3 regions of the Laceyella putida genome follow, and region 1 is predicted to be linked to each of the others. Evidence: riboswitches for the same ligand, from Rfam matches in the RefSeq annotation. Region 1 holds a riboswitch; each other region holds the start of a gene.
What was found. A riboswitch is a leader RNA that binds a small molecule or an ion and turns the genes downstream of it on or off. The one in region 1 is predicted to bind thiamine pyrophosphate.
Positions count from the first base shown of each region.

Region 1 (5,012 bases):
ATTCAGCAAAACGCCGTCCGCTCCCAATTCCATCGCTTGCGCCACATCCGCGGGTGAACCGATGCCCGCATCGATAATGACGGGAACCGGCGAATCTTCAATAATGTAACGGAGATATAACGGATTCAACAACCCTTGTCCAGAACCGATTGGAGAACCTCCCGGCATGATGGCATGGGCGCCCGCCTCCCATAACCTGCGCGCCAAAATCGGATCGTCCGAGGTGTAGGGCAACACTGTAAATCCGTCTTCCACCAAAATCTTCGTCGCCTCCAAGGTGGCGATGGGATCGGGCAATAACGTTTTATCATCGGCAATGACCTCTACTTTGATCATGTCACACAAACCGGAGGCCCGAGCCAGATGGGCGATCCGCACCGCTTCCTCCACCGATTTCGCTCCCGCCGTATTCGGCAAAAGCTTGTATCGCGATAAATCCAACATTTCCAGAAAGTTCGGCTGGTCTTGTTGATAGATGTTCATTCGACGCACCGCAAAAGTTAACACTTCGGCACCCGATGCTTTCACCGCCTCTTTTTGCACCTCAAACGAAGGATATTTCCCTGTCCCTAAAAACAACCGGGAACGAAACGAATGATTTCCTATTTTAAGCATATGTTTAACCTCCCCCAACAAATTGTACAATCTCCACTTGGTCCCCCGCTCGTAACTGTACCTGCGGATAGTCGTCCCGCTTCAATACGGTGCGGTTATGTTCGACTACAATAATCCGTGCGGTTAAGTGCAAAGCGGCGACAAGATCAGCGATGTTCTCAATCCCTTCCGCCAAAGTATAGGGCTCCCCATTTAACTGAATGATCACTCTGATCCCTCCTTCTCCTGCAATTGCCAGAGGCGATTGGGGGAGAACGCAGCCAATTCGGGAACCGTTTCCCCCAAAATCAAGCGGGCGACGGCATCACCCGTAGCGGCGCTGAGCAGGATGCCATTGCGGTAATGTCCGGTTGCGACCACTATATTGTCCAGGTCCCCCAAACGCCCGATATAAGGGAGGGCGTCATGCGTTCTAGGACGCAATCCGGCCCAACTTCGCACCAACAAGCTTCCCCTTAATTCAGGCACCAACTTAAACGCGGAGCGCAACAACCACATCACCGCTTCCGCAGCCACCTCTTCCTCCCACTCACCCACTCGTTCCGTCGCTCCTACAATGATTTCACCATTCGCCTTGGGAACAAGGTAACAATCTGGACCAAACAGCGTGCGGCGAAATAAGCTTTTCTTCGGCCGCAAGGCCATCGTCTCGCCCTTGACCGGCGTCATGGGGAGTTCCCAACCCAATGCTTGGGAAATGAAGCGGCTCCATGCACCCGTCGTGATCACGATCCGCTCCGCGATCCAACTTCCCGCAGTGGTATCAACGCGCCAGAGGCGATCGCTTTGCCGCCCGATGGCTTTCACTTCTGTTTGTTCCATAACGGCCACTCCCAAGTTTCGCGCCGCGAAAGCCAAAGCTTGCGTCAACTTGGGTGCGGACACTTGCCAATCATCTGGCAAAGACAAGGCTCCCCTCACATCCGGATGAAGGCAAGGCTCCAGTTCCAGGCAATCCTCACGCTCCAGCCATCGGGCCGTTTGTCCATAAGCGGTCTGCCACGTTTGGCGCAACCGCAATCGCTGCACATCCTCGTCGGAGCAGGCCAACTTCAACAACCCCGCCCGGTTCAATTCAATATCCACTCCGGTCCGCTCCAGCAACTCGACTTGGAGAGCGGGAAACATGGATCGGCTTTGCAAGCAAAAGTCCGTTAATGGACCGGGGTGTTCCATCTCCACTTGCGCGCCCAACATTCCCGCGGCCGCGGAAGAGGCATGGCTCCCTACGGCATCCCGCTCAATCAGGGTGCTCTTGATCCCCCGTTTAGCTAAGTGATAGGCAATGGAACATCCCATCACCCCTCCCCCGATAATCAACACATTAGTATGCATCCTGCCACCTTCTTTTTAACTCTTTCACCACATGCTCGGGTTGTTCGTGATCGGCCACTGCGGAGATGACGGCAATTCCCTGACAACCAGCGCGTTTGATCCGGTCCACGTTATGCACGCCAATGCCCCCAATGGCAATCACCGGAATCTGGATGCGCCGGGTCCATTCGCGCAACCGATCGACACCCAATGGCGGCAACCCGGGTTTGGACGCGGACGGGAAAATATGTCCGACCATGAGATAATCGACGCCTTCCTGCTCCGCCCGTTGCGCTGCCGCCAAGGAATGGACTGACCGTCCCACTCTGATTCCCGAGGGCTTTGCGTGCGGAAATGCCCTCTGTTCAGGAAGATGGACCCCCTGGAGTCCCAGTGCTTCCGCTACCGCCAAGGAGCTGTTGACGATCAACGACCTCGCCGGAATGCCCGCAGCCAAAAGAACTTTGGCGGCGCGGTACAGCTCGTCAGCAGACAGATGTTTGTAGCGCAAATGAAAACAGTCCACTTCAGGCGCAATTCTGGACCAGAGTCGCGCCAACTCTTGTATTGTTTGCTTAGGGCTTGAAAGCACATGCAATTCCAATGTCATCACCACAACACAAAAAGCCCAATATCCATGGGGATATCGGGCTTAGTGATCAAAAAATGAATCGCGATCTTCCCCACTTCCTTTCGCTGGCATTACCCAGTTCAAGTTCAAAGGGTTGGAACCTGTCGTTCCTCTCAGCACATTTCTGTGCACCCCTAGTGGCACGGCAAACTATTCATTTGTGCTTTAATTTTATTTTAAATCAAATTGATTATTTTCTCAACTTTACAATCTGAATTCCATCAGGCGTAACCAGTTCCCGAGCGCAAATAAACCCATGCTTTTGGTAACAACGGATCGCCGGCCGATTGGCTTTTCCGGTGTGGACTTCCCATGTGGTGATGCCATCAAGACCCAGTACATAAGCAAGCAAGCGGGAAGCGATCCCACGCCGAAAATAACTGGGGTCTATCGCCAAGCGACAGATGTCCAACACCGAACCTTCCTGTTTATATGAAAGGATGCCAGCCAATTCATCCCCAACATAGTGACCGATAAACGTTTCCTTTGTTGATTTCAATGAATCTTCTGTATCATTCAGCGGAGGCAACTGATCACAACCGATGATCTCCGCTTCGATGCGATAAGCCAGTTGCTGAATCTGCACAATCCGGCTTAACGTGGCGGGCTCTTCCATATTCAATTGACATATCATCTGCCATTCACTCCTCAAGGAACTTTGATGGAGACATCACCATAGACAAACGTTTGACAAGCCAACCGATCCCCTGAGGCTAAATCGGCTCCATCCATATGAAACAATTCTAATTCGGTATAATCACTACACTGATCAGCCCCTGCCGTCACTTGCACACGGCAAGTTCCACACCGACCCGTGGTGCAACGAAAAGGAATGGGAACGGACCGCGCCGCCGCTTCCAGCAAGAGATTGGCCCCTTCAGCCACTTCCAGCTCCCAATGCTCCTCTTCAACTTGGATGTTCACTTTTACCATGTTCTGTCATCCCCCATGAAAAAAACCATCACGATCTAGATGTGATGGTGCTAGCCTTCATTATTTATTGCTTCGTGTGATAGGAATTGTTGCTTTGGTTTCTCAGGTACCAAAACAACCATATCAGCACAACGGGGAGCACGATCACCAATAGACGCGCGCCATACTTGTGCATCACATCGAACACCATTTCCCAGTTCGCCCCAAGCATATGCCCCAAACCGATGAAAGTGGCACACCAGAAAAACGCTCCGGTATAAGCGAACAGGGAAAACCGGGCAAACGTTATCTTGGAAATACCCGCGAGATAGGCCGTGACATGGCGTACACCGGGAATGAAATAGCCTGCAAACAGCAACCAGTTGCCATACTTGCGGAACAAGAGTTGCGTAATGCGCAAACGACGGCGCGTAATGAAGATTTTGCCGCCATATCTCTTCAAAAATGGGTATCCTAAGCGCACTCCCAGAAAATAGCTGATGCTAATGCCGCAAGCCGAGCCTAAAAACGAGCTGAGAAAAGTGAGGTAGAGATTGAGTTGTCCAATCGAAGTGAGATACCCGAGAAAGGTCATCAAAATCTCATCAGGCAGCGGTAAGCCCGCAATCCCCAACACCAAAAAGAGGAATATCCCGATATAGCCATATTGTTGCAATAGCTCAAATAATGTTTGTTCCATGGTCTAACCCCGTTTACCCAATACGTACAAACACTTTAAGAATATCATACTTTCCCTTTTCACAAAAGATGCCGCTCTCGTCCACCTTAGTCGGTGAAACGAGAGACAAGCTGAATGCCATTTAATTGCATGTGATAAAGAAAAACCGTATCCAACAAATCCGCATGATGGGCCAATGCCCCGATTTGCTCCGCCTTCTCCACAGGTAAATCATATGTCCGCACATGAGAAACGGGAACAATCACTTGGGTTTTTGCATTGAGTTGGTTCGCGAGCAAGCGAATACCCATGGCATTCTGATAAATACATAAGTCTGTGCAGTCCCCAACCACAATGAAACAGCTGGGCCCTTCGGCAAAAGCCCGCTGCAGCCAATCGCAGAAGCGAACACCAGCCTCATTCACGCCGAATAAGCCATTCGTGGCGTTTTTGCGGTATACTTGGACACCCGGCTTTTCCGCAAAAGGCTTTAACTCATCCATCACTTCCGCCTCAGGCGTGCCATGGACGCAATGTGGGGCAAACGCGGCAAATTCAACAGCGTCAACGGGATGGTCATCGTTGATAAAGATGATGTTCTCCGCCGGCAATCCTTGCGCTTCCAATATTTGGGCCAATTCAGCCACGGGTTTCACCATCTCGCGCACACGCGGGCTGGCTAAAGGCCCCACTTCACAAAACCCTTTTAACACATCGACAAAAACAAGATAAACCCGGTTCCACGATCCCACTTGGGCTTGAATCTGGGCGATTGGCCACTCAGGAGCTCCGGTTACGACTCGCTCCATATACTCGATTGCGTCTGCTCTATGTTGCACTTGGATCGCCTCCGCTATTCGA
Region 1 is NZ_JBHTBW010000015.1:7,681-12,692, forward strand. Features, by position in the region: gene ACFQNG_RS05420 (thiazole synthase) at 1-615, opposite strand, end outside; gene thiS (sulfur carrier protein ThiS) at 620-823, opposite strand; gene thiO (glycine oxidase ThiO) at 820-1,950, opposite strand; gene ACFQNG_RS05435 (thiamine phosphate synthase) at 1,940-2,539, opposite strand; TPP riboswitch at 2,601-2,706, opposite strand; gene ACFQNG_RS05440 (GNAT family N-acetyltransferase) at 2,751-3,194, opposite strand; gene ACFQNG_RS05445 (2Fe-2S iron-sulfur cluster-binding protein) at 3,209-3,493, opposite strand; gene ACFQNG_RS05450 (DedA family protein) at 3,558-4,172, opposite strand; gene ACFQNG_RS05455 (cysteine hydrolase family protein) at 4,259-4,990, opposite strand.

Region 2 (5,012 bases), on a different contig from region 1:
GTTTGCCAAATGGGTGCACCAAGCGGATTATCATCTCACACTGCAGTTTCTGGGATTTGCCACATCGGAGCAACGGGTGGGGATCAAGGAGTCCTTGTCCCGACTCATGCAAGAAACCGCTCCGTTTCAGTTGGCCATGAAAGGGATCGGCACCTTTGGCAGGCCGGATCAGCCCCGCATCTTATGGATCGGCGTAACCGGAGAACTGGAACGGTTGCACCAATTGCAATCCCAAGTGGTTGAGCGGCTGAGTCCGCTTGGCTTTCTGCCGGAAGACCGCCCCTATCGCCCGCACATTACGGTTGCCCGCAAATATCGGCAGAGCCGGTTCCCTTACGATCAGCTTGCCGACATCCCGTTATCGCCGGAAATCGAGCGACCTTGGACAGTGGAGCGGGTAGTGCTGTACCAAACCCATATGGGCAAAATTCCCATGTATGAAGCGGTCGATAACTATCCAATTGGAGATAAAAAAGAAGAAACTCTTTGATGGAGTTTCTTCAAGTTTGCTGACAAAGTGCCCCCGGAGTCGATTTTTGAGTCTGCGTTCCATGGTCGCTCTATCGGGAAGTAGCTCTGTCGCCGAAATCCGGCGCGGGCAACAATCACTTTCGTTGTTGCTATCTCTCCGTTGCCCGCTTTCCTCCTTCGTTCGGCACTCCGCTTGATTAATAGCTTCCAGTCACTCCGCTTTCAAAAATCTTCCTCCTCTAGGGTTGTCATTATTCTGGAAGAAACTCTTTGACGGAGTTTCTTCTTTTTATGGATGCCATGATTTACTGATACAAGGAAGAACCTTTTTCTCTGAATTCTTCCGCTTTCTCCTTTAAACCCACTTCCGCCGCTTCGGTTAGGCTTAACCCGTTTTTCTCGGCGTACTCCCGGATATCTTGCGTGATGCGCATGCTGCAGAATTTGGGACCGCACATGGAACAGAAGTGCGCCGTTTTGGCCGGTTCCGCCGGCAGGGTTTCATCGTGATAAGCCTGAGCCCGCACCGGATCGAGCGATAAATTGAATTGGTCGCGCCAACGGAATTCAAACCGCGCTTTCGATAAGGCATCATCCCGTTTCTGAGCACCTGGATGCCCTTTGGCCAGATCGGCGGCATGGGCGGCGATTTTGTAGGCGATGACGCCTTCTTTGACATCGTCTTTGTTGGGCAAACCAAGGTGTTCTTTCGGAGTGACGTAACACAACATGGCGGTTCCGTACCAACCGATCATCGCCGCACCGATGGCCGAAGTGATGTGGTCATATCCCGGCGCGATATCGGTGGTCAATGGGCCCAATGTATAAAAGGGGGATTCCTGGCAGATGTTTTGTTGAATGTCCACGTTTTCTTTGATTTTATGCATCGGTACATGGCCCGGGCCTTCGATCATCACTTGGACATCATACTCCCAAGCAATCTTCGTCAATTCACCCAACGTTTCCAGTTCGGCCATTTGCGCCTCATCATTGGCGTCGTAAATAGAGCCAGGGCGCAAGCCATCCCCAAGAGAAACGGAGATGTCATAGCTGCGCAAAATCTCACAGATGTCACGGAAATGCGTGTATAAGAAGTTTTCTTGGTGATGGGCGAGGCACCATGCGGCCAGAATCGAACCGCCGCGTGACACGATGCCGGTCATCCGGTTGGCCGTGAGCGGAATATAACGCAGTAGTACGCCGGCATGGATGGTGAAGTAATCCACCCCCTGCTCCGCTTGCTCGATTAAGGTGTCGCGGTACATTTCCCAGGTGAGCTTGGTCGGATCGCCCCCCGCCTTTTCCAGCGCCTGATAGATGGGGACGGTACCCACGGGCACGGGGGAATTGCGGATGATCCATTCACGGGTGTTATGAATGTTTTTGCCTGTGGACAAGTCCATAATCGTATCAGCGCCCCACAGGGTGGCCCATGTCATCTTTTCCACTTCCTGCTCAACGGAAGAGGTGACGGCGGAGTTGCCGATATTGGCATTGATCTTGACGTGAAAGTTCTTGCCAATAATCATCGGTTCCGCTTCCGGATGATTGATGTTGCTTGGAATGATCGCTCGGCCACTGGCCACTTCTTGCCGGACGAACTCGGGCGATACGTGCTCGCGAATCGCGATGAATTCCATTTCCGGTGTGATGATGCCTTGCCGGGCGTAATGCATTTGGGTCACGCATTTGCCTGGTTTCGCCCGGAGTGGGCGTGTGTTCGCCTTGGGAAACGCCCGGAAGAGTTCCGCTTTTTCGGCGGAGTGAAATCCGTTGTCGATGGGTTGCACCTCGCGTCCCTCGTATTCTTCCACATCCCCGCGTTCCCAAATCCACTGTTGGCGTAATTTGGGCAAGCCTTGTTCCAGATTGATCGTTGCGTCGGGATCCGTATAAGGCCCGCTGGTGTCATAGATGCGAAGCGGTTCATTGGGGGTTTCACCTTGTGGGTTGGTCGTAGGGGACAAGTGAATCTCCCGCATGGGTACCTGAATATCCGGGCGTGAACCGGTTACATAAACTTTGCGGCTGTTGGGGAAAAAATAGCGTTCCATATCACAACACTCCTTAGGGTTAGTTCGGACGGTCATATGGACAGGAGTCGGGCTTTGGCGCAGGGAACAAATGGGGGGCAATGGTGGAAGGTGCGCTCAATTGGTTGAGTTTCAGCGCATCCAGCTAGCATGAACAAGCCGGACAGGCGGCGCACATAAAAGAAAATGATGGCATATTCGCATAGAAAAAGCCATACGCGCTGGGCGTATGGCTTGAATGGTCAAATGTGAAGGAGCACATCATGGTGGGGGTAAAGCCCGTTGTTAAGCAGTCTTAGCTCACGAATGCTTTCATCCCACTATGAAGCGGTTCCTACCCATCCCTACGCTGGCATTACCCAGATCAGGTTAACCGGTCGGCGGCAGAGTGCTCCGCCCTCTCAGCCTGGCTGACTCCAAGCTCCCGTCTTTCACATATGAGGGTGTCCAAAAATAAATTACCATATAAATAATTTTCTGTCAACGATAAATAGTAATTCCGTTCACCAATTTGTCATATTCTTGCGAAAAAAGCGTATGGGTGCCTGATTTTATCACGTTATACTAAAAATATAAGGCGTTTAGATAGAGGGAAACGCCAGTTTAAATGTTTGAACTTAAAAATACAAAATATTAATTTTATTATAGCATAGAAAGGTTTTTGGAAGGGATGGGTGTATCATGCGGATAGATTGGTCTCATGTCAGAAAATGTTACGAAATGTCTGATTCTCGCTCCCACCCTGCTCGGAACCAAATGAAAAACATCGGGTTACTTGATTTTTCAGCATCGGTCGGAGAAGGAATCACGGTGGTTCTAGGATCGCGCGGGTCAGGCAAGTCCACGTTGTTAAGAGTGACGGCGACGGTGATGGTACCGGATGATGGCAATGTGTTGTATCAACTGAATGGGACAGAAACGGTGGAATGGTCGCGTGGGCAACTGATGGCGTCGGGGATTTCCGGTGTGACGCGGTTAAAAGAGAAAATCAGTTATATCCCCCATATGAAACAGTTGGATCATGACATGACGGTGGAACAATCGTTGATCATGCAAGCGCAGGGCAAACGTGTGCTGCGGCCGCGCAAACGGTCCATGGAATTGCTGACGCGTTGGGGATTGGCGGGGGTGCGGAACACGCCGCTGTACCAACTGCGCGGGGGAGTGCTGAAGCGTTATTTATTGGTACATAGTCTGATTGGCAGGCCGCAGTTATGGATCTTGGATGAGCCGACTGATGGATTGGATCCGTTGGGACGAGCCCTCTTGTGGCAAGAGTTGCGACAAGCGCCCAAAGGACGGGTCACGCTGATCGCCACGGAACGGGACATGGCCTTGGCCGAACTTGCGGATCAATTGATTTTGATGGAATGCGGCCAGTGTCGGCGTCAGGGAAAGAAAAAATGGTTGACGGCGGGTGTGGCCGAAGGAACGGTAAGTGCCTGGTACCGGACGATGCAGACTTTTTCTAATCTGCAAGAACATAAATGAGATGAGGAACGAATCATGGTCCAATTGGAGATGCGGTGGGCGGAGACGGAAGCGGAGCGGCTGTGGCTGGAAGGGCTGTGGCAGCGCGAATGGGGCGGATTGACGATGATCACTCGTGGCAAAAGCACTGCTTTGGCTGACTTGCGGGCGGTGATTGCGTATTTGGATGAGGAGCCAGTGGGGGCCGTCACTTGGCTGGAGAATGAAAAGGATGCGGAACTGATGAGCCTCAATGCGCTTCGGGAAGGCCTTGGCATTGGCAGTGCCTTGTTGGCCAGAGCGGAGCAAGAAGTGAGGGCCACGGGGAAGGAGCGTTTGTTTCTGATCACCACCAATGACAATCTCCACGCGCTCCGTTTTTATCAGCGGCGCGGATATCGCCTTGTGAGGGTTTACCCTGGTGCCGTCGATGCGGCGCGGCTATTGAAACCGTCGATTCCCGTTATCGGGTATGATCAGATTCCCTTGCATGATGAGTTGGAGTTGGCCAAGGAATGGTAATAACCAGCCGAAAAGCGTCCCACCGGAGGGCTCAGCCTTGGTGGGATGCCGGCCGTTTATGCGAATAGCGGTGAAAGGGCATGGCTCATCGCCTCGATTGTCGTGGGGATCGCATAAGTGAACATGGGGCCGAAGACAAACCGGCCGAGCGGGGTGATGGCCAGAAGCAAGAAAACGAAAATCCCCCATTGTTCATATTGGCCCATCTTGGCTCGCGCGCGGCGGGGAGCCAGATCTTCCACGATGCGGTACCCATCGAGTGGCGGAAGTGGATAAAGGTTAAAGAAAAAAAGCAACACATTGACGTGGACAATCTTGCCGAACAAGGAGTCCACAATATAGTTGGCTTGCGCTGATACACCGTCCAACAAGCCGACGTTGTAGGTGGTCATCCAGAGCAAAAGAAACAGAAAAGCGACAATCAGATTGCTGAGCGGGCCGGCAAACGTGACGAGAATGCCGGCCAAGCGCGGACGGCGAAAGTAATGGCGGTTGACCAGGACCGGTTTTGCCCAC
Region 2 is NZ_JBHTBW010000040.1:88,223-93,234, forward strand. Features, by position in the region: gene thpR (RNA 2',3'-cyclic phosphodiesterase) at 1-490, shown strand, start outside; gene thiC (phosphomethylpyrimidine synthase ThiC) at 777-2,525, opposite strand; TPP riboswitch at 2,829-2,942, opposite strand; gene ACFQNG_RS12630 (ATP-binding cassette domain-containing protein) at 3,315-3,995, shown strand; gene ACFQNG_RS12635 (GNAT family N-acetyltransferase) at 4,011-4,496, shown strand; gene ACFQNG_RS12640 (site-2 protease family protein) at 4,553-5,012, opposite strand, start outside.
Region 2: it holds a riboswitch for thiamine pyrophosphate, as region 1 does, so the genes downstream of both, thiC (phosphomethylpyrimidine synthase ThiC) here and ACFQNG_RS05435 (thiamine phosphate synthase) in region 1, are expected to answer to the same signal.

Region 3 (5,012 bases), on a different contig from region 1:
GATCCGACAGCAAAATGGCTTCCTCAATACTGTGCGTGATGAAGAGAATCGTGCGCCGCTCTTGCTCAAGAAGCGAGAGGAGCCACTTTTGCATCCGGGTTCGCGTGAGGGCGTCCAGTGCGCCAAACGGTTCATCCAAGCAGAGGAGATCGTGGTCACTGGCCAGCGCGCGAATGAAAGCGACCCGCTGTTGCATGCCGCCGCTCAGTTCGTGGGGATAGCGCCGGGCCACCTCGGCTAATCCGGCTTCCTTCAACAGTTGATTCAGCCGGACGCGGTCTGTGCGCCTGGTCAATTCTTGGGCCAAACGCACGTTGTCAAAGATGGTGCGCCAAGGCATCAGGGAGGGTTGTTGCGGCATATACGCCAAATGTCCCCGCTCGCCGTTGATCAATCGGCCATTGAGATGGATTTCTCCCGCTTGCGGGCGATAAAGGCCGCCCAGCAGATAAAACAGGGTGCTTTTGCCGCTGCCCGAGGGACCGATCAAGGAGACGAATTCCCCGTCTTGCACAGAGAAATGAAGCCCTTGAATCACGGGACGCTGTTCATAGGTGAATGAAAGCCCTTTTACCTCCAACTTCAACGGGGAACCCCTCCTTTCATGCGCGGACGTTGCCAACGGATGACCCACCGTTCGACCAGGGTGATGATGGCGTATAGAAGCAAGCTGACACCCGCGATGAAGAACATCGCCAAGAAGACCCGGTCGGTGCGGAAAGACGCCGAAGCCAGTTGCATCATCACACCCAAGCCTTCCTTGGCCCCCAACCATTCCGCGATCACCGCTCCCATCACGCTGTACGTCGCCGCCAGTTTGAGTCCAGAGAAGAAGGATGGCAACGCGGACGGCCACTCCAGCTTGATGAATTGTTGCCAGCGTGTGGCGCCGGCCAATCGCATATAAGTGAGCAACGTCCGGTCCGTTTGCCGGAATCCGTCCATCGTGGCCACGGCGATGGGAAAGAAGCAGGCGATCGCCACCACCAGGATTTTGGGAGCGGCGCCAAAGCCAAGCCACATGACCAAAAGCGGCGCTAGGGCGATCATTGGGATATTTTGCGACAAGACCACAAGCGGTTGGAACAAGTCGCGCAAGAGGGACGACAGGTGAAAGAGCGAGGCCAAAAGAAGTCCGACCAAGAGCCCGCAACCGAGCCCGCTCAAGGCGATCTCCACTGTCGCGCCGAGATGGGAAAGCGTTCGGTCCACCGAGGCTGTCCAGGCCTCATAAATGGCGGACGGAGCTGGCAACAGCCACGCTTCCACCCGCTCCGTCCGCACCGCCAGCTCCCACCCGGCCACAAGGAACAGAAGCAAGCCGAGTGGGGCGAAGGCCTTACTCTTTTTCGTCATATTTGTGCGTCAACCCCCTGATCGATGTCCCGGCGGGGTTGTAGTAGATTTTCACCTGATGCAACACGCTTGGACAGCCCATCTCAATCATCGCGTCATTCATGCGCTGGATGATCGCGAACAACTCGGGCAGTTCCCCTTCCATCGTCGTTTCCAACGGCCCGACGCGGTAAGGCACCCCCGCTTGCCGGATGATTTCAATCGCTCGATCCACATAGGGTATGACACTCTCGCCGCCGGGCGTGTGAGGCAAAATCTGCACACTGACCAAAGCTCGGGCCATCTTATTTGCCTCCCCCGGGTAAAAACTCATTGGTAAACGCTTGTTCCGGCTTGAACTCACCTTCCAACAAACCGTGCCGTTTCATCCAGTCGGCGTAATTGGCCCACACTTCCTGTTTTTGGATGCCCCAGACCGGTGCGTCCCCTTGATAGCGCGGACTCAGCCAAGCTTGGCTTTTCTTCACCAATTGCGGATCGAGATCGGGTTCCGCTTGGCTTAAGATGTCAGCCGCTTCCCCTGGATGCTTGATGGCAAATTGGTACCCTTGGCTGACCGCCTTCATGAACGATTTCACCGTTTCGGGATCTTGCTTGATTTTCTTCTCATCGGTGATGAGCACAGGCGTATAGTAGTCCAATTCTTTCGCATAATCGGTGAGATAAATCATATTGAGCTTGAAGCCTTTCAACTCCGCTTCGATGCCTGTCCAGCCATAATAAATCCACATGAAGTCCACATTTCGTTTCACCGCGGTGAAGAAATCCGTATTTCCCGTATTGATGATATTCACTTTGTTCACATCGGCTTGCTCCCGTTGCATCAACGAGGAGATCATCTGCTTTTCAACGGGTGAGCCAAACCCGCCGTAGGTTTTCCCTTCAAAATCTTTGGGCGCTTTGATGTTTTTGGCGACCGGAGAAGCGAAGCCCGAGGTATTGTGCTGGATCACCGCGGCGATCGAGACGATCGGGACCTTTTGCGTGCGGGCTTGGGTCACCGCTTCTTGGTAGCTGACACCGAAATCGGCCTTGCCTGTCGCCACCATTTGCTCCGCGCCGGTTTCGCCGGGTTGGATGATATCCACATCCAGTCCCGCTTGCTTGAAGTACCCTTTCTCCTTGGCCACATAAAGACCGGTATGATTGGTGTTTGGGGTCCAATCGAGCACCAGCGTGATTTTTTTGGGCGCTCCTTGCCCGTCAGCCGTTCCTGTCGGCGCCGGTTTGCCACAGGCCACAGCGGACAGGCACAGGGCGGAAATGAGACCCATTTTCCACCATCGTTTCTGCATAAGCCACAACTCCTTTTCCACTAAAAAACGCCCCCCTGACCGGGAGGCGTTGGCTTAACCAGACAAAGTTGTCCATCTCATTCCAAAGTCCCTACGCCGGCATTACCCGGATCAGGTTAATGGGTCAGTGTATCGGTACACTTTCTCAGCCGGCCCTTCTCCAGCTCCCCCATGGGTTCGTTTGTTGTTTCGCGCTCATTATACGCAAACGTTCCTTTTTTGTCCATAGGGATCCAATCTTTGTCAAAAGGAGGGAGCGGCGTTTCGCTTCACGGGTTGGCGTGATATACTACATCCATTGGCGGTATTGGTAGGTGAAGAGACAACAGGCGGGGAAGCCTAAGAAAAGACGTTAATGGTGCGGAGGGAGTCCATGATTGGGTGTGGGGATACTAACCCGCATTCATGCACATTATCTTTCGGCCTACATAAGAGAAAGAAGTTACCCCACCCAGCGGGAAGAGCAAATGAGGAAACTCCGCAAAGTGTTGCGAAGTCCAGTTCTTCTAAGTTATCGCCAAGAAGAACTAGGAACAACATGGACGACTCACTGATTTATAAAATAAATTCCATGGCTACAACAACGAGACAAAGGATTGAACGGTTTTATGGAACAAGAGAACATGACGGCATTCACGCATACGGTCACCCCAGCGGAAGACGGGCTGATGCTCCATCAAGTCCTGCGCAAGCAATACCGCTTTTCCAGACGCCTGATGACGCGGATGAAGATGAACCGCCTCGTCACGGTAAACGGGGAATTCATCTACTTCACGGCCCGGGTCAAAACGGGGGACGAGATCCTGATCCGGATGCAAACGGAAGAGACGGACCATATCCCACCCCAACCGATTCACTTTGCCGTCGTCCATGAAGATGAAGATCTCATCGTCATCGACAAACCCCCCGGTCTCGTCGTCCATCCCACCCGGGGGTATCCCGATGGTACGTTGGCCAATGGCCTGATGCATTACTGGGCCGAGCGGGGCGAAAAACACCGGATGCGGCCCGTCACCCGTCTGGACCGCGACACTTCCGGCTTGTTGGTCGTCGGCAAGCACGCTTATGCCCACGCTTTCCTCGCGGAACAGATGGCGGAGAAGCGGTATGAACGGATCTATCTCGCGTGCGCCCATCATCCGTTTGTCGCAGATCGGGGTACGATCAATAAGGCGATTCACATCCATCCCGACCAGAAAGTATATCGTTCCGTCACTGATGCTGACGAAGGTTATCCGGCGATCACCCATTTTGAAGTGATGGAGCGCTTTGCCGATGCGACGCTGGTGCGGCTCTCGTTGGAAACGGGCCGGACGCATCAGATCCGCGTCCATCTCTCTTCCATCGGCCATCCCATCATCGGCGATGAGATGTACGGCACCAAGGAAGATCGGCACCTGATTTCCCGCCAAGCCTTGCACGCCACCTATTTGAAACTGTTTCACCCCCGGTGGAAAGAATGGATGGCGTGGGAGTCCCCCCTGCCGGAAGATATGCGGCAGTTGGTTGCCCGGTTGCGCGAGGAACACGAGTAAGCAAAAGCCTCTTTTTCCAATGGCAACATCTTGGGAGAAGAGGTTTTTTTAAATGAATTAAGTAGATTTTTATTTAAATTTTATAGATTGAATCTTTTTAATATTATACAATTGAGGTGGGACGCTTCATTGACAACGGTCCCAAGAATAGGTGGAATCATCGCCGTTGTTTTTCAGGTTGGAAGTTTTGCAATTTTTAGCAGGTGGTCATCGGCGGATGATGGAAAGGGAATTGGACAGCTTCGGGCCAACGGAAGGATGGACTTTGAATCGAATGGAGGGATGTCCATGCAAGGACGTCGACAAGTTTGGTTGATGTTGCTGGTCAGTGTATTGCTCATCATGCCGTTCGGGACAGCGGGGGCCAGCGGGGAGATCCCCAAACCGCAAGCGATGGGACAAGTCGTGGTCGATGGGGCAAATATGGAAGCGCTTCCGCCTCCGGGCAGCAGTACGGCGCCGGGAACTTGGTTTGTTGGAGCCACGCCCGCCAACGCGGACACAAGCAAGCCGCCGATCGTCTTCGTCCAGGGATTGCACGGCCGGGCGCAAAGCTGGTGGGAAGAGACTTCTTACCACGGTGTGAACGACATGTATGAAACCGCATACAACAATGGATACCGGACGGCCTTTGTCCAATTGTATGACGCGCCGGGGGGCGACGCCGCCAACCCATGGGACAATGGACGCCTGTTGGCGGGCATGCTGGAGCAAATCCACAACTATTACGGACAAAAAGTGAATATCGTGGCCCACAGCAAGGGTGGCCCCGATACGCAAGCGGCTCTCATCCATTATGGCGCTTATCGGTTCGTCAATAAAGTGG
Region 3 is NZ_JBHTBW010000040.1:31,535-36,546, forward strand. Features, by position in the region: gene ACFQNG_RS12320 (ABC transporter ATP-binding protein) at 1-586, opposite strand, end outside; gene ACFQNG_RS12325 (ABC transporter permease) at 583-1,356, opposite strand; gene ACFQNG_RS12330 (thiamine-binding protein) at 1,340-1,639, opposite strand; gene ACFQNG_RS12335 (ABC transporter substrate-binding protein) at 1,641-2,651, opposite strand; TPP riboswitch at 2,722-2,832, opposite strand; gene ACFQNG_RS12340 (RluA family pseudouridine synthase) at 3,260-4,186, shown strand; gene ACFQNG_RS12345 (esterase/lipase family protein) at 4,475-5,012, shown strand, end outside.
Region 3: it holds a riboswitch for thiamine pyrophosphate, as region 1 does, so the genes downstream of both, ACFQNG_RS12335 (ABC transporter substrate-binding protein) here and ACFQNG_RS05435 (thiamine phosphate synthase) in region 1, are expected to answer to the same signal.